Regions from separate parts of the Photorhabdus laumondii genome, predicted to be linked through region 2. Evidence: riboswitches for the same ligand, from Rfam matches in the RefSeq annotation. Region 2 holds a riboswitch; the other holds the start of a gene.
The links. Region 2 has a riboswitch for thiamine pyrophosphate ahead of thiB (thiamine ABC transporter substrate binding subunit). Riboswitches for the same ligand answer to the same signal wherever they lie in the genome.

Region 1 (12,573 bases), 170 kb from region 2:
AACCGATTTTATCGATTTTTGCCCGACCAAGACGATCGGGTGTTTCTAATCGCCAGTGGAAATCCCGTTTCTTACCTCGTAGATGATGCAACAGGTAAGTTGGTTGATGATAGGTTTCCTGATAAACCATCACGCCATCTAGCCCCAGAGTTTTTAATTCTGAGTACTCTTCCTGTGTCATAGGCTGGACTTCCATCATGATTGAGCTGAAATACTCGCGGATAAGCGGCAGATAGTGGCGGAAATAATCCATACCGACCTTGCCCTGATGTTCTCCGGTGACTAATAACAGATTGTTGAAGCCCAGCGCTTTAATCGCCTGACATTCGGCAATAATTTCATCTTTATTCAGTATCTTGCGTTTGATGCGGTTACTCATTGAGAACCCGCAATAGGTGCAATCATTGGCACACAAATTGGAGAGATAAAGTGGCACATAGAAACCTACGGTGTTACCGAAGCGTTGACGCGTCAGTTTTTGTGCCCGTTGTGCCAGCGGTTCGATGTAGGGTTTCGCTGCTGGTGAGAGCAAGGCCATAAAATCGTCCAGATTTAATTTGTTACTGCTTAATGCTTGTTCAACATCCTGCGCGGTTTTGCTATGAATGCGCAGGGTGATGTCATCCCAACTCAATTGTTGCCAGCGATAACTAAAATTGCTGTTCGTAAGATGATTCGTCATCAGAGCACTCTCAGGAAATCGGTCAGTGGACTGGATGCAACAGCGTGTTGTTTTGGACTTGCCCGGCCAGCTTGATAAGATAATTCACCCGCTTCAATCGCTATTCTGAAGGCTTGAGCCATTTTTACTGGATTACGTGCGACAGCAATTGCGGTGTTGACTAATACAGCATCCGCGCCTAGTTCAAGCGCTTCCAATGCATGGCTTGGTGCACCGATGCCGGCATCAATGACCACTGGCACTTGTGCTTGTTCAATAATAATTTGCAGGAAATCTCGGGTTAGTAGCCCTTGATTAGATCCGATCGGTGCGCCTAAAGGCATAACCGCCGCGCAACCCACTTCTTCCAGACGTTTGCACAAAACAGGATCAGCACTGCAATAGGGCAGAACGACAAACCCATCTTTGACCAACATTTCAGCGCCTTTGAGTGTTTCAATCGGGTCAGGTAACAAGTATTTCACATCAGGATGAATCTCCAGCTTGATCCAGTTGGTTGCCAGTGCTTCACGGGCCAGACGGGCGGCAAACAGGGCCTCTTCTGCGGTTTTGGCCCCAGAAGTATTTGGCAGCAATTTGACGCCAAGTTTTTGCAATGGCGCCAAAATAGCGTCATTACCGCTCTGCAAATCAATGCGTTTCATTGCCATCGTGACAAGCTGGCTGCCGGAAGCGGCTATAGCTTGAGTCATTAAATTTGCATTGGCGAATTTGCCTGTACCGGTAAATAGACGGGAATGAAAAGTCGTATCAGCAATTTTTAACATATCAACCTCCAGCAATAGCCTGAAACAAAAGGATATTGTCTCCATCATTAATTCGATGCGTATTCCACTCTGAACGCGGAATAATGGTTTGATTAATAGCCAGTGCCATTCCCGGTTGTGTTTGTTCAAGTTGTTCTAGCAATTGCTGTATAGCCAGAGAAGCCATAAGCTCCATCGGCTGGTCGTTTACCGTAATTTTCATGCCATATCTCCGCAAATCGGGCATTGCTGCGACCGGTTAAGTTGTAGTGTGCTCCAGCTTTGTTGTTTACCATCAAACAGTCGGAGTTTGCCGCTTAACGGAGAGGGAAGCCCAGTTAACATTTTGATGGCTTCTAATGCCTGTAATGTGCCGATGATACCGACTATCGGACCTAATACACCCGCAGTCCGGCAATTTCGTAGAGGCTCTTGCTGTTCAGGGTAGAGACAGTTATAGCAGCCATGAAGATAAGGGGGTTCAAATACCATAAGTTGGCCGCTAAAACCGACAGCACTGCCGCTGATCAACGGTTTTCGCGTTGCCACACAAGCAGCATTGATAGCGTGGCGGGTTGTCATGTTGTCACAGCAGTCGAGAACCAGATCGACTTGCTTCACGATTGTTGTCAGCGATTCCAGGTTCTGACGTTGATTAAGAACCATTGTTTTGATCAGCGGATTCAATGCATTGAGTTGATTGGCTGCAAGTTCAGCTTTTGCAGAAGGGATATCCTCAGTGCGGTAAAGTATTTGCCGTTGTAAATTGGAGATGTGTAAGTGGTCATCATCAGCGAGATAAATTGTTCCCACACCGGCTCCGGCCAGATAGAGAGAGGCAGGAGCGCCTAGTCCTCCCAGTCCGACAATCAATACGTGGCTGGATTTCAGTTTTTCCTGTCCTTCCGGGCCAATATCTTCGAGTAACAGTTGTCGGCTGTAACGCATAAATTCTTGATCATTCAGCATAAGAACCTCTCTACCCCTTCAACTCAATGCCTTCAACCAGATAAAGCAGTTGTGCAGTTGCCTGACGCCAATCCTTTGCTTTGGTAATGGCACTAACCAGCGCCACACTGCCAACTCCCGTTGCAATGACATCCGGTACGCGTTCAAGAGAAATTCCGCCGATGGCGACAGTGGAATAGTCTGGTGTGTTTTCTACCTGTCGTTTCAGTGCTTCCACTCCTTGTGGGGAAGATGGCATCGCTTTGGTTGTGGTTGGGAAAATGTGGCCGAGAGCGATATAAGATGGACGCAGGGATTTTGCTCTTGCCAGCTCTTGTTCATCGTGGGTAGAGATTCCTAACCGCAATCCCGTTTTTTGGATGGCGTTCAGATCAGCGATAACTAAATCTTCCTGCCCCAGATGAACACCATAAGCGCCATGTTTTATTGCCAGTCGCCAGTAATCGTTAATAAACAGACGAGCGTTGTATTGGCGACCGAGCATAATGGCTTGTTGAATCTCTTCTTCCACCTGATCTTCTGGTAGATCTTTAATTCTCAACTGAATTGTGGTGACGCCTGTCTGTAACAGGCGGGAAATCCACGCTAGCGAATCCACGACCGGATACAGCCCCAATCTGTGTTCAGTTGGGGCAAATGGTGCGTTAGGCAGATTGTTCATGGGATACATCCTCTACACTGTGATACAACTCACTACCGTGGGCGCGGAATGCTTCGGACATCTGTTCCATACCAGCGGCATAATCGCGTACTTCTTGAGAAATCTTCATAGAGCAGAATTTAGGCCCGCACATAGAACAGAAATGCGCAATTTTGCCGGAGGCTTGTGGCAAGGTTTCATCGTGATAGGCGCGAGCAGTATCGGGATCGAGCGCGAGATTAAATTGATCTTCCCAACGGAACTCAAAACGTGCTTTAGACATGGCGTTATCGCGGATTTGTGCGCCTGGGTGACCTTTGGCGAGATCGGCGGCGTGAGCAGCAATTTTGTAGGTAATCAGCCCTTGCTTAACATCATCTTTGTTTGGCAAGCCGAGATGCTCTTTCGGCGTCACATAACAGAGCATGGCGCAGCCAAACCAGCCAATCATGGCTGCACCAATACCGGAAGTGAAGTGGTCATAACCGGGTGCAATATCTGTTGTCAGGGGGCCAAGAGTATAGAAAGGCGCTTCATGACAATGTTCTAATTCTTCCGTCATATTGCGGCGGATCATCTGCATAGGAATATGCCCGGGGCCTTCGATCATCACTTGAACATCATATTCCCAGGCAATTTTGGTCAGTTCACCTAATGTATGTAGTTCTGCAAACTGCGCTTCATCGTTAGCATCCTGAATAGAACCGGGGCGTAGACCGTCTCCCAATGATAGGGAAACATCATAAGCGGCGCAGATTTCACAAATTTCACGGAAATGTTGGTAGAGAAAGTTTTCTTGATGATGAGACAGACACCATTTCGCCATAATTGAACCGCCGCGGGAAACGATCCCAGTAAGGCGTTTGGCGGTCATCGGTACATAGCGCAGTAATACGCCGGCATGAATGGTGAAGTAATCGACCCCTTGTTCTGCTTGTTCCAGCAAGGTATCACGGAATATTTCCCAAGTGAGATTTTCCGCCCCGCCATTGACTTTCTCCAGTGCCTGATAAATAGGGACTGTACCGATAGGAACCGGGCTGTTACGTAAGATCCATTCGCGGGTTTCGTGGATATAACGGCCAGTGGAGAGATCCATTACCGTATCTGCGCCCCAACGAGTGGACCAGATTAACTTTTCTACTTCTTCCTCAATCGAAGAGGTGACTGAAGAATTACCGATATTGGCGTTAACCTTCACCAGAAAATTGCGACCAATAATCATCGGTTCTGATTCAGGATGATTGATATTGGCAGGGATAATTGCCCGACCAGCCGCGACTTCCTGACGGACAAATTCTGGTGTGATATTTTCCGGCAACTGAGCGCCAAAACTTTGTCCGGGATGTTGTTGGCGTAACACATCACCGCGGATACGTTCACGTCCCATATTTTCCCGTAGTGCGATAAATTCCATTTCCGGCGTGATGATGCCTTGACGAGCATAGTGCAGTTGAGTAACGCGTTTGTCTTTACGGGCTTTTAATGGATGGGGGCGATGATTGAAACGTAAATGATCGAGACCGGCATCCGTCAGGCGTTGCTGAGTAAAATCGGAGCTGAGGGCGGCAACAGGTTCAGTATCTTGGCGTTCGTCGATCCAGGGTTGACGTAGTTGAGTTAACCCAACATGTACATCCAGCTTGGCATCAGGATCGCCATAAGCGCCGGAAGTATCATAAACCGGAATGGCTTCGTTTTCTTCATACTGAGGTTCTTCTTTGGTGCCACCAATTAACGTGGGAGATAATTGAATTTCACGCATTGGAACTTGGATATCGTCACGGGAACCTTGAAGATAAATTCGTCGTGAATTTGGGAAGGTCACGCCTTGAATAGAATTAATAAATTCTTGGGCGGCATCGCGTTGAGCTTTACGTGGGCGTGCCGGATCGGGTTTTGGTGAAATATCGGTTGTAGGGATAACAGTATTATGAGACATAGCAAATTCCTAAACTGTGTTATTGGGAAAGTTGCTTGTCTGGAGCTCGCAGGCAAATGAGTAAGAGTAATATAATTGATGGCTGGACAGACCTGTAAAAAATTGGGTGGGCTGACAGCGGTTGATTACTCTTGTTCCCTTCGCGGGTATTAACCCGATCAGGTTCCGCGGATCCCGAATTAACGGTCTCAGCCTGTGTATGCTGCGATAAAACAGCTTACGCTAGGCACTCCGACAAGAAAGTAAGCAGTAGTATAGAAGGGATTATGAAAACTACAACCCCTACTGATTGAAAGTATTTACAGTGACCAGGTTAATTGTTGCCAGCCATGTTGTTGTGCTTCGGTTTTTAAATGGGCATCAGCATTGACCGTAATTACCTCATCGGCAAATTGACACATTGGGAGATCATTAATTGAATCACTGTAAAAGCGAATAATTTTGGGATAACTATTTTTCTGTTCCAGCCACTGTTTTATCCGTTTTACTTTACCTTCACGAAAAGTCGCAATTCCATCTATTTTACCGGTATAACAGCCATTTTCTATTACCATATCAATGCCCAGTGCCGTGTGAATATTCAATTCGGTAGCAATCTTTTTTACAATAAAAGAGACTGTGGCTGAGATGATCATAATTGGGATTTGTTGCTGTTGATACTCTGCAATAAGAGCTTTAGCTTGCGGATAAAATCGAGGTCTTATTTTTTCGTTAACAAATTCAGTCAGCCAAAGATCAACTTGTTCTTGTGGAACTTGGTGCAAGGTTTGCAGGCTAAATGCCAGATAATCATTCATATCCAGTGAACCCGCGCTGTAATCAGCCATCATTTTTTTATCTGCTTCGATAAAAGTTGGATCAGTAATGACACCTTTTTCCCATAAAAACGTGGTCCATATAGCGCTGGAATCACCGGAAATTAAGGTGTCATCCAGATCAAACACGGCAAGCAATTGAGACATGGTGTTGTGCTCCTCAGATCAAAGTCTATTTAATCGTTGAGAATAATGCCTATTACTGCCAGATCGGGCAATATGGTCTATGACAATAGTAATAAAGCACGCTTTTCTGATTAGAAAGCGTATGATTTATACCCTATGGATTTCAAGATGGATTGCGACGGCAAGGGAGTGAATCCCCGGGAGCATAGGTAACGATGTGACCGGGGTGAGCGAGTGCAGCCAACAAAGAGGCAACTTGAAAGATGACGGGTATATACAGATATTAAAATTAAGATGTCATAGTGATGATGATGCAACAACAAATTACAGGTACAGAACATGGCTGGTGGATTATCAGCAATGAAAATCGTATTTGGCTCCCGAAAGGTGAGTTACCTTTTGGAATGGCAACTCAATGGTCACTGCAAGGAAAAATAGCCTTGCCTATTGGTGAGTGGCAAGGCGAAAAAGTTTGGCTTATCCGTCAGAAAATGGTTTCAAATATGGTTTCTTTACGGCAAATTGTTGCAAGTGATCGTGGCTTGTTTCAATTAGCTGGCCGAGGAGTGCAATTGGCAGAGTTTTATCGCTCTCATCAATATTGTGGTTATTGTGGTAATGAAATGCACCATAGTGTCAGTGAATGGGCTTGTCTGTGTCATCACTGCCATGAACGTTATTATCCGCAGATTGCACCTTGTATTATTGTCGGTATTCGTCGGGATGATCATATTTTGCTGGCTCAACATCAGCACCATCGTGGAGGGGTGTACACAGTATTGGCGGGATTTGTTGAAGTCGGTGAAACACTCGAAGAAGCTGTTGTCCGCGAAGTGATGGAAGAGAGTAATATTAAAATTCGCAATTTACGTTATGTGGCTTCTCAACCGTGGCCTTTCCCTCATTCATTAATGATGGCATTTCTGGCTGATTATGACAGTGGTGAGATCCGCCATGATCCGCAAGAGCTGATTAGTGCGGATTGGTATCACTATGATCAATTACCATTGATTCCACCACATAATACTATTGCCCGTCGGTTGATTGAAGATACGATTGTTCTATGCCGAAATACGTGATGTACAGTTTGGCGCAATTCAACGGGAGAGATTTACCTATCATGTTACAATGAGGTTCTAATTCATTGTAGTCAGATTATGTTGCGGCCAATAAATATAGATGGAGCCTGTCATGAATGCGCTGAAAAACGATCGTTATTTGCGAGCTTTATTACGCCAATCTGTTGATGTTACCCCTGTTTGGATGATGCGCCAGGCTGGCCGCTATTTACCTGAGTATCAGGCTACTCGTGCTAAAGCCGGTGATTTTATTGCTTTGTGTAAAAACACTGAGCTCGCTTGTGAAGTCACTTTACAACCTTTGCAGCGTTATCCGCTGGATGCGGCAATTCTCTTCTCTGATATTCTCACTATTCCTGATGCTATGGGGTTGGGACTCTATTTTGAAGCCGGTGAAGGTCCGCGTTTTAAATCTCCGGTTTTCAGCCGTGCTGATGTGGAAAAACTGCCAGTGCCTGATCCGGAAATGGAGTTGAGCTATGTGACGGATGCCGTGCGTGCGATTCGTAAGGCACTCGCGGGCCAGGTTCCTTTGATCGGCTTTTCTGGTAGCCCGTGGACACTGGCAACTTACATGGTGGAAGGTGGTAGCAGCAAGGCATTCACTAAAATTAAAAAAATGATGTATGCCGAACCTACCGTGATGCATCTGTTGCTGGATAAGCTAGCAGACAGCGTTATTCTTTATCTCAATGCTCAGATTAAAGCAGGTGCTCAGTCTGTGATGGTTTTCGATACTTGGGGTGGAGTACTGACGGGGCGGGATTATCGGGAATTTTCCTTACATTATATGCACAAAATTGTTGATGGTCTGATCCGTGAAAATGAAGGTCGTCGTGTGCCAGTGACACTGTTTGCTAAAGGTGGTGGACAATGGCTGGAAGCAATGGCTGAAACCGGTTGTGATGCGCTTGGTTTGGACTGGACGACAGATATTGCCGATGCACGCCGTCGTGTGGGGAATAAAGTCGCTTTGCAGGGTAATATGGACCCATCTATGTTATACGCCTCTCCAGAGCGGATTGAGCAGGAAGTTTCGACAATTTTGCAAGGTTTTGGGACGGGTTCTGGTCATGTCTTTAACCTTGGTCATGGTATCCATCAGGATATACTGCCGGAACACGCGGGGGTATTTGTCGAAGCGGTACATAAACTTTCAGCTAAATATCATCAGTAAAAATATGATTAATACGAAAGCATTACGTCAGGAACAAATAGCAAAGGCTCAACAGGTTATCTGTTATGATGATTTTTCCCCACCTAAATTGATTGCGGGTGCTGATGTGGGTTTCGAACGACAGGGAGCAATTACCCGTGCAGCGATAGCGGTTCTCTCTTATCCTGCTCTTGAACTGGTGGAATATCAGATAGCGCGAATTGAAACTACGTTGCCTTATATTCCCGGTTTACTCTCTTTCCGTGAATATCCTGCATTAATGGCTGCTTGGCAGTTGTTGAAATACAAACCTGATCTAGTCATGGTGGACGGTCATGGCATTGCTCATCCACGTCGTTTAGGTGTAGCTAGCCATTTTGGTTTATTAGCTAATGTGCCCACAATTGGTGTGGCAAAACGTCGTTTATGTGGTGAAAGTGAACTATTGGGAGAACAGCCCGGCAGTTGCCAACCTTTGCTTGATAAAGAGGAACAGATTGGTTGGGTATGGCGAAGTAAAAAACGTTGTAATCCGTTGTATATTTCTACAGGACACAGAATCAGTCTTGATAGCGCATTGCTATGGGTGGAACGTTGTATGAAAGGTTATCGCTTGCCTGAAACAACCCGTTGGGCAGATGGTATAGCCTCAAATAGACCATTTTTTGAACAAATGATACAGAAAAATCCTTAAATTCGGTGTAAGCGTGTGGATATTCTTGAATTTCAGGTAAACTGCGGAGCAAATTGTGCATAATGAGTAAAAGCTAATGTTACGGAACCCGATACATTTACGGCTGGAAAAACTTGAAAGCTGGCAGCATCTGACCTTTATGGCAAGTTTATGCGAACGGATGTATCCAAATTACCAGATGTTCTGTTGCCAGACGGCATTTGCAGAACCTGCTCTTTACCGCCGTATTCTGGATTTGGTGTGGGAAATATTAGTTGTAAAAGATGCCAAGGTGAATTTTGATAATCAGCTGGAAAAGTTGGAACAAATTATTCCCTCAGCGGATGATTACGATATTTACGGTGTGTACCCGGCGATTGATGCATGTATTGCATTAGGGGAAATTATTCACTCCCGTCTGAGTGGTGAAACATTGGAGCATGCAATTGCAGTGAGTGAAATTTCAATCCGCACTGTTGCTATGCTTGAAATGACTCAGGCCGGAAAAGAAATGACTGATGAAGAACTGAAAATATTACCGGCTATTGAACAAGAGTGGGACATCCAATGGGAAATTTATCGCTTATTGGTTAGCTGCGAAGAGCGGGATATTGAGTTGATTAAAGGATTGAAAGCTGACCTCCGGGAGTCAGGAACGAGCAACATTGGTATAAATTTAACGCAGTAAAGTGAAAAAACGTGATTTAATGCTTTAAATGCCATGTTCAAAGACTTCACTTTTGCCCCCACTCTGTTCTACATTTGGGGGGTGAAAAGAAGTGGCTATCGGTGCGTGTATGCAGGGGTGCTGTCATTCGGCATATCCGTCGCACTCGATGCTTTGCAAACGATAAACACACTGTAAGGATAATCTATGAATAAGACTGAATTAGTTGATGCAATCGCAGAAAGCACAGAACTGACTAAAGCTCAGGCAAAAGCTGCTCTGGAATCAACTTTGAATGCAATCACCGAATCCCTAAAAGCGGGCGATTCAGTACAACTGGTAGGTTTTGGTACTTTTAAAGTTAACCACCGTGCAGAACGTACTGGTCGTAACCCGCAAACCGGTAAAGAAATTACCATCGCGGCTGCAAACGTACCTGCTTTCTCTGCTGGTAAGGCTCTGAAAGACGCAGTTAAATAATTTCATTGCAAAAAAGAAAAAATAGAAGGGGTATTATTTATCCCCTTTTGTTGGTTCGTCAGGGGCTGATGACACTAGGATTCGTCTTCGCGCTCAGCGCCTGTACCAATCAACCTAAAGAACCTTCTTTCAGCGCAAGTGGATTCATTGCCGATGATGGTGTTGTCCGCTTGTGGCGTCTCAACGATCAGAACAGTAAACCTCGGGTGCTGATGAGTGTTTACAGCCCCTACCGTAATGACAATACCGTCGTGACTTTTTATGAATATAAGCAGGGAGATTTGCGCCAAATTCGCCGTGAAATTTTGAATGATAAAAATCCACTATCTGAACAACTTCGTTTGAATAAATCCGGTGATGTGATTTTTATGCAAAAGCAGTCGAAAACGCGACGAGAGCGACTTTCCAGCGATGATATTGTTCGTATGCAGTTTGATGCTAAACGGACGCTTGAATTAAGTGATGCGTTGATAGTGGGAAATGTGCGTTTGGTGCAAGGGCACTGGAATAACGGTAAAGTCACTACCTGTGCAGGTGAAACGATTTCCCTTGAGTTTGAACCTTACGCGAGGTCATGGCTTGAACAGCGCGAAAAAAGTAGCTACAGCCAGTTAACTATTGCTTGGTTGGAAGCGCCTGCTGGCCGCGAATTATTGTTGGTAGCTAATAATGACTTTTGTCGTTGGGAACCGACGAAGGACAGTCTCTGACCCTCGTCAGTTTTATGATTATTTCAATCGGTTAATTGCCCGATATCCGATATCCTTGCGGTAAAAACAGTTATTCCATTCAATCTCTTCTGCTTGTTGGTAAGCATTTTTCTGTGCATCTATAATGGTTTCTCCTAATGCTGTAACACACAGAACGCGTCCACCGGCGGTAATAACATCATTGTCTTTCATTGCTGTACCAGCATGGAAAACCTTGCTACTTTCATTTTCTTGTTGGGGCAAGCCATGAATGATATCCCCTTTGTGATAATCAGCAGGATACCCTCCGGCAGCGAGTACCACACCCAGAGCAGGGCGCTCATCCCAATCAGACGTTTTACCCGCAAGCTCGCCTTTTGCACCAGCTAGACAGAGTTCAACAAGATCGGAGCGCATACGCATCATGATGGGTTGTGTTTCTGGATCACCAAAGCGACAGTTAAATTCAATCACTTTGGGTTCGCCATTTTGGCTGATCATCAAGCCGGCATAAAGAAAACCCGTATAGACATGACCCTCAGCAGCCATACCATTAACAGTAGGATAAATAATCTCTTCCATAATGCGTTGGTGGATTTCATTGGTGACGACTGGTGCGGGAGAATAGGCTCCCATTCCGCCAGTGTTTGGGCCGGAGTCACCATCACCTATGCGTTTATGATCCTGACTGGTTGCCATCGGAATAACATTCTTACCGTCGACCATAACGATAAAACTAGCTTCTTCACCTGTTAGAAACTCTTCAATAACAATACGATGGCCTGCATCACCAAACGCATTTCCGGCTAGCATATCTTTTATGGCGGACTGGGCTTCTTCCCGTGTTATCGCAACAATCACACCTTTACCCGCAGCCAATCCGTCAGCTTTTATAACAATAGGAACGCCGACTTTATCTAGGTAGGCAAGAGCGGGTTCGATAGCTGTAAAATTCTGATAAGCCGCAGTTGGGATTTGATGACGTGCTAGAAAATCTTTGGTAAATGCTTTTGAACCTTCTAATTGAGCGGCTGCCTGAGTTGGACCAAAAATAGTCAACCCTGCTGTTTGGAATGCATCGACGATACCTAACACTAATGGTACTTCAGGGCCGACGATAGTCAGCCCAATATCATGGCTTTGTGCAAATACTAACAAGCCGTTGATATCTGTCGCTGAGATATCAATATTTTCAAGATTGCTTTCCAGAGCAGTTCCTGCATTTCCTGGAGCGACATAGATTTTATCAGCTAAAGGAGATTGAGCTGCTTTCCATGCCAGCGCATGTTCGCGTCCACCGCTACCAACAATTAAAATATTCATCAGATTAACTCCTGCTATTGATTAGTGGCGAAAATGGCGCATGCCGGTGAAAATCATAGCAATACCGTGTTCATCAGCCGCGGTAATTACTTCGTCGTCACGGATTGAACCGCCGGGTTGGATAATGCAACTTACGCCGACAGCCGCAGCGGCATCAATGCCGTCACGAAATGGGAAAAAGGCGTCAGACGCCATTGCGCATCCTTGGACTTCCAAGCCTTCATCGGCTGCTTTAATCCCCGCAATTTTTGCGGAATAGACACGGCTCATTTGGCCAGCACCAATACCAATGGTCATATCATTTTTTGCATAAACAATGGCATTAGATTTGACAAACTTAGCGACCTTCCAGCAGAACAGAGCATCTTTCATTTCTTGTTCGGTGGGATGACGTTTGGAAACCACACGTAGGTTAGTTACTGCAACCATACCAAGATCGCGATCTTGTACCAGTAAGCCACCATTAACTCGTTTAAAATCAAGGCCAGCAGCCCGGTCCTCCCATTCACCACATACCAGAACGCGGATATTTTGCTTGGTTGCCAGCACAGGTAAGACATCTTTATTTACTGAGGGGGCAATAATT
Region 2 (12,573 bases):
GATAATCTGTTTATATTCCTGCGAAATCAGTGGCTCAGGTTCAATGAAGACTTCCCCACGGAAACCATCAAGAATTAGCATACGATTGTTCAGGAGTTCCGGCTGGATATCCGCCCCCATAATGGCCGGAATACCCATTGCTCGAACCAATATGGCAGAGTGTGAATGAGTTGCGCCATCACGAACAATAACCCCTGCTAATCTTTCCTGCGGCATTTCTGCCAATAGGTTAGCACTCAGTTCATCTGCAACCAGAATGAACCATTCAGGCCATTGATGACTGGCAGTAAGTGAATCATCCAGATGAAATAATAATCGCTGTCCAAGTGCCCGTAAATCTGATGCTCTTTCCCGCATATAAGCATCCTGCAAGCTGGAAAATTGTTCTGCGTATTTCTCAATAACTTGTTTAACGGCCCATTGCGCAACAGAGCCCTGTTCAACACAGGAGAACAGATCTTGTTTCAACTGGGGATCATTCAAAAGGTAGGAATAAAGATCAAAAATCGCGGCGCTCTCTTTTTGAGAACCCACAGTAAAACGTTTACTGAGCCGACGACATTCTGCTATTGCATCTTCCAGTGCCTGAATTAAACGAGAACGTTCTGCTGCATGATCAAGAGTTGAGGCTTCAAAAATTTGGTCAAGTGAGGGCTGGGAGCAATCTTGCCATCCCTGAGCCATCACGATGCCATTGGAAATTGCCAAGGCTTTAATTCTGGTCTGCCGATATCGACCAAACAAGCCTTTAGTCTGAGCTTGAGCAAGGATCACCGCGAGTTGTGTCGCAAGCGTCACCATAAAGGACTCTTCGGTTTCATTAAACAAGCGTTGTTCCTGCTGCTGAACGACCAAAACACCTTGCAATTGACGGCGGTAAACCACGGGAACGCCCAAAAAAGCGCGAAAACTATCCTCTTTAACTTGAGGCAAGTATTTGAAACTTGGATGGCTGCGGACATCCGCCAGATTAATCAGTTCAGACAATTGACCAACTTGCCCGACAACGCCCTCACCAAAAGCCAAACTGATAGCCCTTCCTCGGGGTTTCCTCAACCCTCTAGTTGCCATCAGGTAATAACACCGCCGTTGATGATCAGCAAGATAGATAGAACAGACATCCGTGTTCATTGCCAGACAAGTCTCGTTCACCAATAGCTCAAGCGCTTCGGCCAGATTGGTTGCCATAGCAACTTTTTCAACAATTTCCCGTAAACGCATGAGCATGGAACTCACCTAACTTCTTTTACGACGGTAAGAATACGAAGAACGTGGCAGAGATACGCTTTCCTGCATTGGCATTACAACCGAAGCAAACTCTTTCATCACGCGCCGATAAACATCACGCTTAAAAGAGACTACCTGCCGAACAGGATACCAATAGCTGACCCAACGCCAACCATCGAACTCCGGGGTATTACTGTGTTGCACATTAATATCTTCTTCATTACAGAGCAGTTGTAATAAAAACCATCGCTGCTTTTGACCAATACAGACAGGTCGTGTATCCCAACGCACCAAACGCTTGGGTAATTTGTAACGTAACCAATTACGAGTAGAGGCCAGAATGCGTACATCTTTCCGACCTAACCCCACTTCTTCATACAGTTCCCGGTACATAGCCTGTTCTGGTGATTCCCCCGGATTAATTCCCCCTTGAGGAAATTGCCAGGAATGCTGCCCATAACGCCGGGCCCACAAAACCTGGCCTTGCCGATTACAAATTACAATTCCTACATTCGGGCGGTAGCCATCATCATCGATCACCAGACTACCTCGATAAACTAAATTTGAAAGATGACTAATTGTTTCACACTACCCTCAAGTGGTAAACCTCTATCATTGGACTTTGCAGTCGCTAGCTAAATCTCTACAATAGCGCCATCTCAACGGGGTGCTGGCTGTTTAAAACAGCCTTGCTGAGAGTAAACCCGCCGAACCTGATCCGGCTAATACCGGCGTAGGGATTTGAGCTGCTAACTATTTCACAGACGTTATCTTGCCGTTTAGCGCTTCCTCAAATCCTTTGCCAATCCTCTTAATTTAAGGAGAGCAAAGTGTTTAAGACGTTATTTTCCAAATTAATCGTACTGGCAGCCCTATCAGCTCCTGCGTTGCTATTAAGTCAAGTTGTACAGGCCAAGCCAGTATTAACGGTCTATACCTATGATTCTTTTGCCACTGAATGGGGACCCGGGCCCGCAATTAAAAAAGCATTTGAAGCTGAATGTCACTGTGAACTGAAACTGGTTGCTCTGGAAGACGGTGTTTCCTTGCTCAATCGCCTAAGAATGGAGGGCAAGCGTACTGCTGCCGATATTATTCTTGGGTTGGATAACAACTTGATTCAAGCAGCCCAACAAACAGGGCTGTTTACTGAAAGTCAAGTGGATACCAGCAAACTGACACTGCCAGTGTCATGGAATAACAAGGTATTCATTCCTTATGACTATGGCTATTTTGCTTTCATTTACAACAAAAAGACTTTACCAAACCCACCAAAAAGCATGGATGAGCTCATCAACAGCCACAATAACTGGAAAGTGATCTATCAAGATCCTCGCACCAGCACACCGGGGCAAGGTTTGCTGTTATGGATGCAGAAAATTTACGGTGATGATGCCCCACAAGCCTGGCAAAAGCTGGCAAAGAAAACACTCACCGTTACCAAGGGCTGGAGCGAAGCTTATGGTCTGTTCCTCAAAGGAGAAGGCGATCTGGTGCTGAGTTACACCACTTCACCGGGTTACCACCTGTTATCTGAGAAGAATGACGATTACACTGCGGCTACATTCAGTGAAGGTCATTACCTTCAAATCGAAGTGGCCGCACAACTGGCCTCCAGCAAGCAACCGGAACTTGCCCAGAAATTTATGCAGTTTATGCTGACGCCAACTTTCCAACAGGAAATTCCAACCACTAACTGGATGTATCCGGTCATTGATATCCCACTCCCGGAAGTATATTTGCAGCTTTCCATACCCGAAAAATCGCTACAATATCGCGCGGAAGAAGTCGCAAAATACCGTAACCAATGGATTCGTACATGGCAAAGCGCTGTCAGCCGCTGATAGCCGGATGGCTGTTACCGGGGGCGATTGCCGCCGGTTTTTTACTGTTGGTCGCCTTACTGGCATTCGGAACGCTCTGGTTTAATTCACCTGCAAGTGATTGGTATTTATTGATAGAAGATCGCTATTTGTGGCACGTGGTACGTTTCACATTCTGGCAAGCCTTTTTATCAGCACTATTTTCTGTCATTCCGGCTATTTTTCTTTCCAGAGCACTCTATCGCCGTCATTTTCCAGGCCGGACCCTCTTTCTGCGCCTGTGTGCTATGACGCTGGTTTTGCCCGTGCTAGTCGCTCTATTCGGCATTCTGGCGGTTTATGGTAGAACCGGCTGGCTGGCTCAGTTCTGCAAATGGATCGGCATCGATTACCCTTTCACCCCTTACGGTTTATCAGGCATTTTGCTGGCACATATTTTCTTTAATATGCCACTGGCAACACGGCTTTTACTGCAATCGCTGGAAAATATTGCGGTGGAACAACGGCAATTAGCGGCGCAGCTAGGTATGAATGAATGGCAACATTTCCGTTTTGTTGAATGGCCTTATCTACGCCGCCAGATCCTGCCCACTGGTGCACTGATTTTTATGCTCTGTTTCGCCAGTTTTGCGACTGTGCTGGCGTTAGGTGGCGGACCTGCTGCAACAACTGTCGAACTGGCAATCTATCAGGCGTTAAGCTATGACTACGATCTCAACCGTGCCGCGTTACTGGCGTTGATTCAGATTACCTGCTGCCTTGGCCTTGTGCTCCTCAGTCAGAAACTTAACAGTGCTCTATCTGTCGGCTACAGCAACCAACAGCAATGGCGTAATCCACAAGATACTCTGTTGAGAAAAATCTGCGACAGCTTGTTAATTATCGCCGCATTATTACTACTCGTGCCACCATTGCTGGCCGTTGTCGTGGATGGCCTTAACAGCGGGTTGCTTAATGTATTACGCCAACCTGCATTGTGGCGAGCCTTTATCACCTCAGCGGTGATTGCTTTAGGCGCGGGGTTATTATGCGTTTTATTCACTATGATGCTGCTGTGGAGCAGCCGTGAGCTGTACCTGCGTCATTCCCCCCATTGGGGACAAGTAATGGAGATGAGTGGTTTGTTAATCCTCTCTATGCCAGGCATTGTATTGGCAACAGGATTCTTTCTGTTGCTCAATGATACCGTCGGCTTGCCCCGTTCACCCTACGGTCTGGTGATTTTAACCAACGCACTGATGGCAATTCCTTATGCACTGAAAGTTCTGGATAATCCAATGAAAGATCTGGCGGCTCGCTATAATCCACTGTGTCGCTCCCTGAATATCCAAGGTATTAACCGACTGCGCTGGATTGAACTAAAAGCACTAAAAGTTCCGCTGGCACAAGCACTGGCCTTTGCTTGTGTCCTTTCCATTGGAGATTTTGGCGTTGTCGCGCTGTTTGGTAATGAAGATTTCCGTACCCTGCCCTTCTACCTCTATCAGCAAATCGGGGCTTATCGTAGTCAGGATGGCGCGATCACTGCTTTATTGCTGTTATTGTTATGTTTTACGCTGTTTAGTTTACTTGAACGCTTACCGAGACCACGTAATGCTCAAACTTGAAAATCTGACTTACCGCTATGAACATCTGATGATGCGCTTTGACTTACACATTCAGGCCGGAGAACGTATCGCAATCCTAGGCCCTAGTGGGGCGGGTAAAAGTACACTCCTGAACTTAATCGCCGGCTTTCAAACAGCAGAAAAAGGCTCCCTATGGCTGAACGGAGAAAATCATACCAGCACATCACCTGCTCAACGCCCGGTTTCCATGTTGTTTCAAGAAAATAATCTCTTCTCTCATTTGACAATTGAGCAGAATATCGGGCTAGGTTTACATCCCGGATTACGTCTCAATAGCACGCAGAAACAGACATTACAGCAAATAGTCTCACAAGTTTCATTGGAAGATTGTCTGCCCCGTCTGCCAGCTCAACTTTCTGGTGGACAACGGCAGCGGGCAGCATTAGCCCGTTGTCTAGTACGCCAACAGCCAATTTTATTACTTGACGAGCCCTTTTCTGCCCTAGATCCGGCACTGCGTAATGAAATGCTGGTATTGCTGGAACAAGTTTGCCATGAACGCCAACTTACATTACTGATGGTTTCCCATAATCTGGATGATGCCGCTCGTATAGCTGATCGCGCTTTATTAATCGTTGATGGCAATATCCATTATGACGGCTTAACAAATACGCTGGTTGCCGGCACTGTTCCTGAAGCAGCTATTCTAGGCATGAAAACCGATGCTATATAGGCATGGTTAATACTAAAAATCTGGAAGCAGTACGTACTGGCTGTGCCAGTCTAACGCTAATTTTCCAGAAACAACTGTATTCACTGGTTTTTAACCGAAATCCTTACCATAAATTTATTTTCACCATATTATCAGTACCCTGGAAGGAAAATTTGATGATAAACTAACCTACTGTAAAAGATTAGGCCGTAAACTGTCTGACTATCAGCACAATGTACCGCCACATGAGAGAACAGCAACGCTGGCAGATAAGTAAAATCTGTAATATCACCGGTCTTTGCCGTATCAAAATAGTGGCAGGATAAGCTATGTCATGACACTCTTCGAGCCAGAACTACTGGAAAATCTGCATTTATCACCGGACTATGATCACGATATTAACCAGCAAATTCAGCCTATCGCTGATGCTATCCTGCCGCTTTACAGGATGACTTTACAATTTCGCTCACCGGACAGATAGTAACGCCTTTTGGCTGATGACTATTTTTTGCAGGTGACGACTGGCTTTGCTTCCATTAACATATCGCCCCTTTGACGAGTGATAAGGGAAATAACGGGGTGTCTTGCTGTCTGCCCATTATCTCCGTTAAATCAAATAAAAAGCTGTCGTCCTCCACCCATGAATAACATTATCTAACAGAAACTGAGTTAAAATTTATGCCATTTACCCTCGGTCAACGCTGGATCAGCGATACAGAAAGCGAACTTGGATTAGGAACCGTTGTTGCACTGGACGCACGAATGGTCACTTTGCTCTTTCCTGCCAGCGGTGAAAACCGCCTCTATGCACGCAATGATTCTCCTATTACCCGTGTTATGTTTAACTCGGGAGATGTTGTCACCAGCCATGAAGGCTGGCAACTCAAAGTAGATGAAATCCAACAAGAAAATGGCCTGCTGATTTATACGGGCACACGACTTGATACTCTGGAAGAAAATATCAGTCTGCGCGAAGTGTTCCTTGACAGTAAACTTACCTTCAACAAACCACAGGATCGCCTGTTTGCTGGTCAGATTGACCGTATGGACCGCTTTGCCTTACGTTTTCGCGCCCGTAAATACCAAAGCGAACAATTTAAACTGGCTGAAAGTGGTTTGCGGGGTATCCGCGCAAGCTTGATCCCTCATCAACTTCACATCGCAAATGAAGTCGGCAAGCGCTACGCACCAAGAGTTCTGTTAGCCGATGAAGTCGGTTTGGGTAAAACCATCGAAGCCGGGATGATCATCCACCAGCAATTGCTGGCCGGTCGTGCTGAACGTGTTCTGGTGATTGTGCCGGATAGTCTTCAACATCAATGGTTGGTAGAAATGCTGCGCCGTTTCAATTTGCGCTTTGCCCTGTTTGACGATAGCCGCTATATCGAAGCACGGCACGATAGCGATAATCCATTTGAAACAGAACAATTGGTACTCTGTTCACTGGATTTTGCCCGCCGTAATAAACAGCGTTTTGAGCATATGCTTGAAGCCAGCTGGGATTTGATGGTGGTGGACGAAGCTCACCATCTGGTCTGGAGCGAGGATGCACCTAGCCGTGAATATCAGGTTGTCGAACAATTAGCTGAACAGATCCCAAGTGTGCTGCTATTGACTGCAACACCAGAGCAGCTAGGACAGGAAAGTCATTTTGCCCGTCTACGCCTACTTGACCCAAACCGTTTCCACGATTATCAGACTTTTATTGACGAACAACAAAAATATCGTCCAGTTGCCGATGCTGTCACACTGCTGTTATCAGGTGAACAACTTAATAATAATCAATTAAACCTAATGGGTGAGTTGATTAGTGAGCAGAATATTGAGCCTCTGCTGAAAGCTGCCAATAGTAATAGTGGTGAAAGTGAAACTGCACGGCGTGAACTGATTTCCATGCTGATGGATCGCCACGGCACCAGTCGTATTCTGTTCCGTAATACCCGTAATGGTGTGAAAGGCTTCCCCCATCGGGAATTGCACCAGATAAAGTTGCCTCTGCCATCCCAATATCAGACCGCCATTAAAGTCTCCGATATTATGGGCGCTAAAAAATCGCTGGAAGCACGCGCATGGGATATGCTCTATCCAGAACAAATTTATCAAGAGTTTGAAGGCGAAAACGCTACCTGGTGGAACTTTGATCCTCGCGTAGAATGGCTACTCGGTTTTCTGATGGCAAATCGCCATGAAAAAGTGCTGGTAATTTGTGCGAAAGCAACCACCGCTCTGCAATTGGAACAGGTACTACGTGAGCGAGAAGGGATTCGTGGTGCTGTTTTCCATGAAGGTCTATCACTGATTGAACGTGATCGCGCCGCAGCCTATTTTGCTTCCGAAGAAGAAGGAGCTCAGGTATTACTATGCTCCGAAATTGGCTCAGAAGGCCGCAACTTCCAGTTCGCCAACCAATTAGTGATGTTCGATTTACCATTCAATCCAGATTTACTGGAACAGCGTATCGGACGTCTGGATCGTATCGGCCAAAGCCGTGATATCCAAATTAGTGTGCCTTATCTGGAGAATACCGCCCAAGCAGTCCTGATTCGTTGGTATCACGAAGGTTTGGATGCATTCGAGCATACCTGCCCAACCGGTCGTACTATTTACGATCACTATTATGAAGCTCTGCTGAACTATCTTGCCAAACCCAATAATCAGGACCAAGAAAAATTTGGTGAATTTATTGATCAGTGCCGTCAGCAACATGAGCAACTCAAACAGCAACTGGAGCAAGGCCGTGACCGGCTGCTGGAAATGAACTCCAATGGCGGCGAGCATGGTTTGCGACTGGCAGAAAAAATTTCAGAGTATGATAATGATACTGAATTGGTGAACTTCTCTCTCAACTTATTTGATATCGTTGGTATCAATCAGGAAGATCGCAATGACAATATGATAGTGCTGACACCATCCGATCATATGCTGGTCCCAGATTTCCCTGGATTACCAAAAGATGGTTGTACTATCACTTTTGATCGTGAACAGTCACTGTCCCGTGAAGATGCCCAGTTTATCAGTTGGGAGCACCCAATTATCCGTAATGGGTTAGATCTGATCCTTTCCGGTGATACGGGTAGCTGTGCAGTATCCCTTTTGAAAAATAAAGCATTACCTGTTGGAACCCTGCTGGTAGAGCTGATCTATGTCGTTGAAGCACAAGCCCCTAAACGCCTGCAATTGACCCGCTTCCTTCCACCAACGCCATTGCGGATACTGATGGACCTGAAAGGCAATAATCTAGCTGATCAAGTGGAGTTTGAAAGCTTTAACCGCCAGCTTAATGCAGTGAATCGTCATACTGCAAGTAAACTGGTCAATGCGGTACAAAAGGAAGTTCACGCTATTTTGCAACAAGCCGAAGGTTTAGTCGAAACTCAGGCAAAATCATTGATTGAACAAGCAGAACAGGAAGCAGATGAAAATCTTGCTGCTGAACTTTCCCGTTTGGAAGCATTGAAGACGGTCAATCCAAATATTCGTGATGATGAATTGGAAGCCATTGAAGCCAATCGCCAACAGTTACTGCTTAACTTAAATCAGGCAAGTTGGCGTCTGGATGCTATTCGCCTTGTTGTCGTTACACATCAGTAAATATTAGTAATACCCGGAGGCTGGACCGGGATAGGGTAACCTTTACTAAGAACCCTATTCCCGCGCCTCCCCTAATATTCAGCTACCGGAGCCTCAATGGAAGCTTATAATCCTCCTACCGATCCTTGGTTACATGTGCTCTATCAGGATCAATATATCATTGTGGTCAATAAACCCAGTGGGCTACTTTCTGTTCCCGGTCGGGCAGCAGAGCATAAAGACAGCATTATGACGCGGATACAACAACAGTTTCCAGCCGCAGAATCTGTTCACCGGCTGGATATGGCAACCAGCGGCGTAATGGTAGTTGCACTGACCAAAGATGCAGAGCGTGAATTGAAACGTCAGTTCCGTGAACGAGAGCCGGAAAAAACCTATATTGCTCGGGTTTGGGGACGTCTGGAACCAGAAACGGGTCTTGTCGATTTACCGCTGATTTGTGACTGGCCGAATCGGCCAAAGCAGAAAGTGTGTTTTGAAACCGGGAAATCAGCCCAGACTGAGTACGAAGTACTCGCTTACGAAGATGAGGCAACTCGAATAAAACTCTCACCGATCACTGGTCGTTCACATCAGCTCAGAGTACATATGCTAGCACTTGAGCACCCAATTTTGGGAGACCAGTTTTACGCTCATCAGCAGGCAAGAGCAATGGCACCTCGCCTGCAATTACATGCACAAGAGTTATATATCACACATCCGGTCTATGGAACGCCAATGCATTTTCAGTGTAAAGCCGATTTTTAATTAATAGACAAATACAGTAACCGAATCCAATGAAGCCAATATCAGACACAAGGCCAAGCCACAACAAGCCAAAAGAACACGGATATTTGCCATTTTTTGCATTCCTCCTAAGTTAAAACAAAATAAAACATAAAATATTCTAATATTTTAGAGGAATAAAAAATAAACTCAACAGCCGTAGGGGATGTTATTCCCCTATACATTTAGTGGCATGTTTTTAAAAATAAAAAATGGGCTATTTAAAACCCTTCTCTTTTTTAATGAGATCATAGGCAGCCTGAATTGACTGGGCCTTTTGTTTAGCAATCTCCATCATTTCCGGTGGTAAACCTTTTGCTACCAGCTTATCTGGATGATGTTCACTCATCAATCTACGATAGGCACGCTTAATTGTCGTCGCATCATCCTTTTCACGCACCCCCAACACCTTACAGGCGTCCGCGAGTGTTGGCCCCTGCGCAGCCTTCTGATAACCGCCATACTGCCGTTGCTGCCACTCGCCTCCATCACCGAAATTGCGGCCACCTTCCATCATGGCAAGGAATTGTTCGAATTGGTTACGAGAGATCCCAAGTTCATCAGCAATAATAAACAACACCGTCCTCTCGTTCGGATGCAATTGACCATCAGAAAATGCCGCCTGTAACTGGATCTCCAAAAACATGCGAATTAAGTCAGACCGGCCAAAACAGGCTCGACGCAATTGTCTTAGTGTCTCACGCAAAGGAAAATTGGGCTCTTTACCTTCACGAAAAGCCTGCTGTGCCGCAATCCTAGCTTGCCCGTGAAGTTGCATTCGTTCCATTAACTGGCTCGCAAGCCGGATATCCGTTTCAGTCACCCGCCCTTTTGATTTAGTAATATGGCCCATCACCTGAAAAGTACTGCTGAAAAATAGCAGTTGGCGAGACTGATTATTTGCAAAAAAACCTTGGTTTCCCCGTACACTAGCCCTATCAAGCATATGGCCAATAAATAGACCAATGACAATACCCCAGAAGCCTGCTCCAGACACAACACCAAAGATCAGCCCAAGCAATTTTCCCCAATAATGCATATACTCCTCAATTCACCAATGCTCTGAGTGTAGTTTTGCATTATCATACTATTCATTCAGCTCTGTGCCTAACGACAAGATATACCCTATGGATTTCAAGCTGCATCGCGACGGCAAAGGAGCGAATCCCCGGGAGCATAGCTAACTATGTGACCGGGGTGAGTGAGTACAGCCAACAAAGAAGCAACTTGAAAGATGACGGGTATAAGTAAAGGTATGACTTTACACTGGCGTATATTCATTGAGTACGCTAGTCTCTTGAGGTTTGCCCGGCATAATGCCACTGATGACGGAACCGCATAAATATCTATGAAGAAATGTTATCCAACTTTGCTGGCCACAACGGTATGGGCCGCACTTTATGGTCAGTATGCACATGCTGATCTCGCAGCGCAGTGTATGCTGGGTATACCTGTTTATGATCAGCCAATCATTAATGGCGATTTAAATCAACTTCCTATCAATATTCTGGCAGATGATTCACGCGCAGATTATCCGCGTTCCGCTAAATTTATCGGTAATGTTAATATTAAACAGGGTAATAAAACCCTGACTGCCGATCAGGTACAACTTGATCAAACAGAAGATAAAGTTCCGTTAAGAACCGTAACTGCAACGGGCAATGTCCATTATGATGATCCCCTGATTATTCTGAAAGGTCCACGCGCTTGGTCTAATTTAAATAATAAAGATACCGATATGTATCAAAGTGATTATCAGATGGTCGGGCGTCAAGGACGCGGCACCGCAGACAAAATGAAACTGCGTGGTGAAAACCGTTATGCCATTCTGGATAACGGTACTTTTACTTCCTGCCTGCCGGGTAATGATAGCTGGAGCGTTGTCGGCTCCGAAGTCATTCTCGATCGCGAAGAAGAAGTGGCTGAAATATGGAATGCCCGTTTCAGGGTGGCTAACGTTCCCATATTTTACAGTCCGTATCTTCAATTACCGATCGGTAATAAACGCCGTTCCGGTTTTCTTATTCCTAACGCCAGCTATTCCAAAAATGACGGCTTTGAATTTCTGCTGCCTTATTATTGGAATATTGCACCAAATTATGATGCCACAATTACACCGCACTATATCAGTAAACGTGGTTTAAAACTGGATAATGAATTCCGTTACTTAACCAAAGCAGGCACAGGTACCCTTGCTCTCGACTGGCTGAATAACGACGAACAGTATGTCAAAGACAAAAAGACAAACACACGTACCGCCAGAGAAAGTGATAATCGCTGGTTATTTTATTGGAGACACAGTGGTGTGATGGATAGGGTATGGCGTTTTAATATCGACTATACCAAAGTCAGTGATCCCGAATATTTTTCTGATTTCAGCTCTCAATATGGTTCCACCACCGATGGCTATGCCACACAAAAATTTAGTCTGGGCTATGCTCAACAAAACTGGAATGCCACGCTATCAACTAAACAGTTCCAGATTTTTTCTAAAGATACCAGTAGAAAAGCTTACAGAGCAGAACCACAGTTAGATTTGAATTATTACAAAAACGATCTGGGTCCATTTGACCTTAAAGTTTATGGTCAGGCGGCAAAATTTACCAGTGTAGGTAAAAATAACCCGGAAGCAACCCGCTGGCATCTGGAGCCCTCCATTAACCTGCCACTCTCCAATGGTTGGGCCAGTATGAATAATGAAGTTAAGCTGATGGCGACTCACTATCAGCAGGATATTCCCAAAGCTACCGAGAATGCTGAATATAAAGAATCTGTTAACCGGGTTCTGCCACAGTTCAAAAGCGAAGCCAAAATGGTATTTGAGCGTTCAACGTACCTGAACAACAATTACACCCAAACGCTAGAACCGCAGGTTCAGTATCTGTAT

Region 1: linked by a shared signal. The riboswitch ahead of thiC (phosphomethylpyrimidine synthase ThiC) and the one ahead of thiB (thiamine ABC transporter substrate binding subunit) in region 2 are both predicted to bind thiamine pyrophosphate.

What each region holds. Positions count from the first base shown of each region.
Region 1 covers NZ_CP024901.1:521,922-534,494, forward strand. Annotated here, with positions in the region: gene thiH (2-iminoacetate synthase ThiH) at 1-682, opposite strand, end outside; gene PluTT01m_RS02450 (thiazole synthase) at 682-1,449, opposite strand; gene thiS (sulfur carrier protein ThiS) at 1,451-1,651, opposite strand; gene PluTT01m_RS02460 (HesA/MoeB/ThiF family protein) at 1,648-2,397, opposite strand; gene thiE (thiamine phosphate synthase) at 2,408-3,058, opposite strand; gene thiC (phosphomethylpyrimidine synthase ThiC) at 3,042-4,979, opposite strand; TPP riboswitch at 5,098-5,223, opposite strand; gene PluTT01m_RS02475 (HAD family hydrolase) at 5,279-5,941, opposite strand; gene nudC (NAD(+) diphosphatase) at 6,232-6,999, shown strand; gene hemE (uroporphyrinogen decarboxylase) at 7,112-8,176, shown strand; gene nfi (deoxyribonuclease V) at 8,181-8,849, shown strand; gene PluTT01m_RS02495 (YjaG family protein) at 8,926-9,516, shown strand; gene hupA (nucleoid-associated protein HU-alpha) at 9,703-9,975, shown strand; gene PluTT01m_RS02505 (DUF1481 domain-containing protein) at 10,044-10,685, shown strand; gene purD (phosphoribosylamine--glycine ligase) at 10,704-11,987, opposite strand; gene purH (bifunctional phosphoribosylaminoimidazolecarboxamide formyltransferase/IMP cyclohydrolase) at 12,009-12,573, opposite strand, start outside.
Region 2 covers NZ_CP024901.1:695,103-707,675, reverse strand. Annotated here, with positions in the region: gene ptsP (phosphoenolpyruvate--protein phosphotransferase) at 1-1,227, opposite strand, end outside; gene rppH (RNA pyrophosphohydrolase) at 1,237-1,767, opposite strand; TPP riboswitch at 1,881-1,985, shown strand; gene thiB (thiamine ABC transporter substrate binding subunit) at 2,058-3,071, shown strand; gene thiP (thiamine/thiamine pyrophosphate ABC transporter permease ThiP) at 3,047-4,657, shown strand; gene thiQ (thiamine ABC transporter ATP-binding protein ThiQ) at 4,644-5,351, shown strand; gene PluTT01m_RS26795 (hypothetical protein) at 5,665-5,811, shown strand; gene rapA (RNA polymerase-associated protein RapA) at 6,009-8,921, shown strand; gene rluA (bifunctional tRNA pseudouridine(32) synthase/23S rRNA pseudouridine(746) synthase RluA) at 9,018-9,668, shown strand; gene djlA (co-chaperone DjlA) at 9,904-10,725, opposite strand; gene lptD (LPS assembly protein LptD) at 11,035-12,573, shown strand, end outside.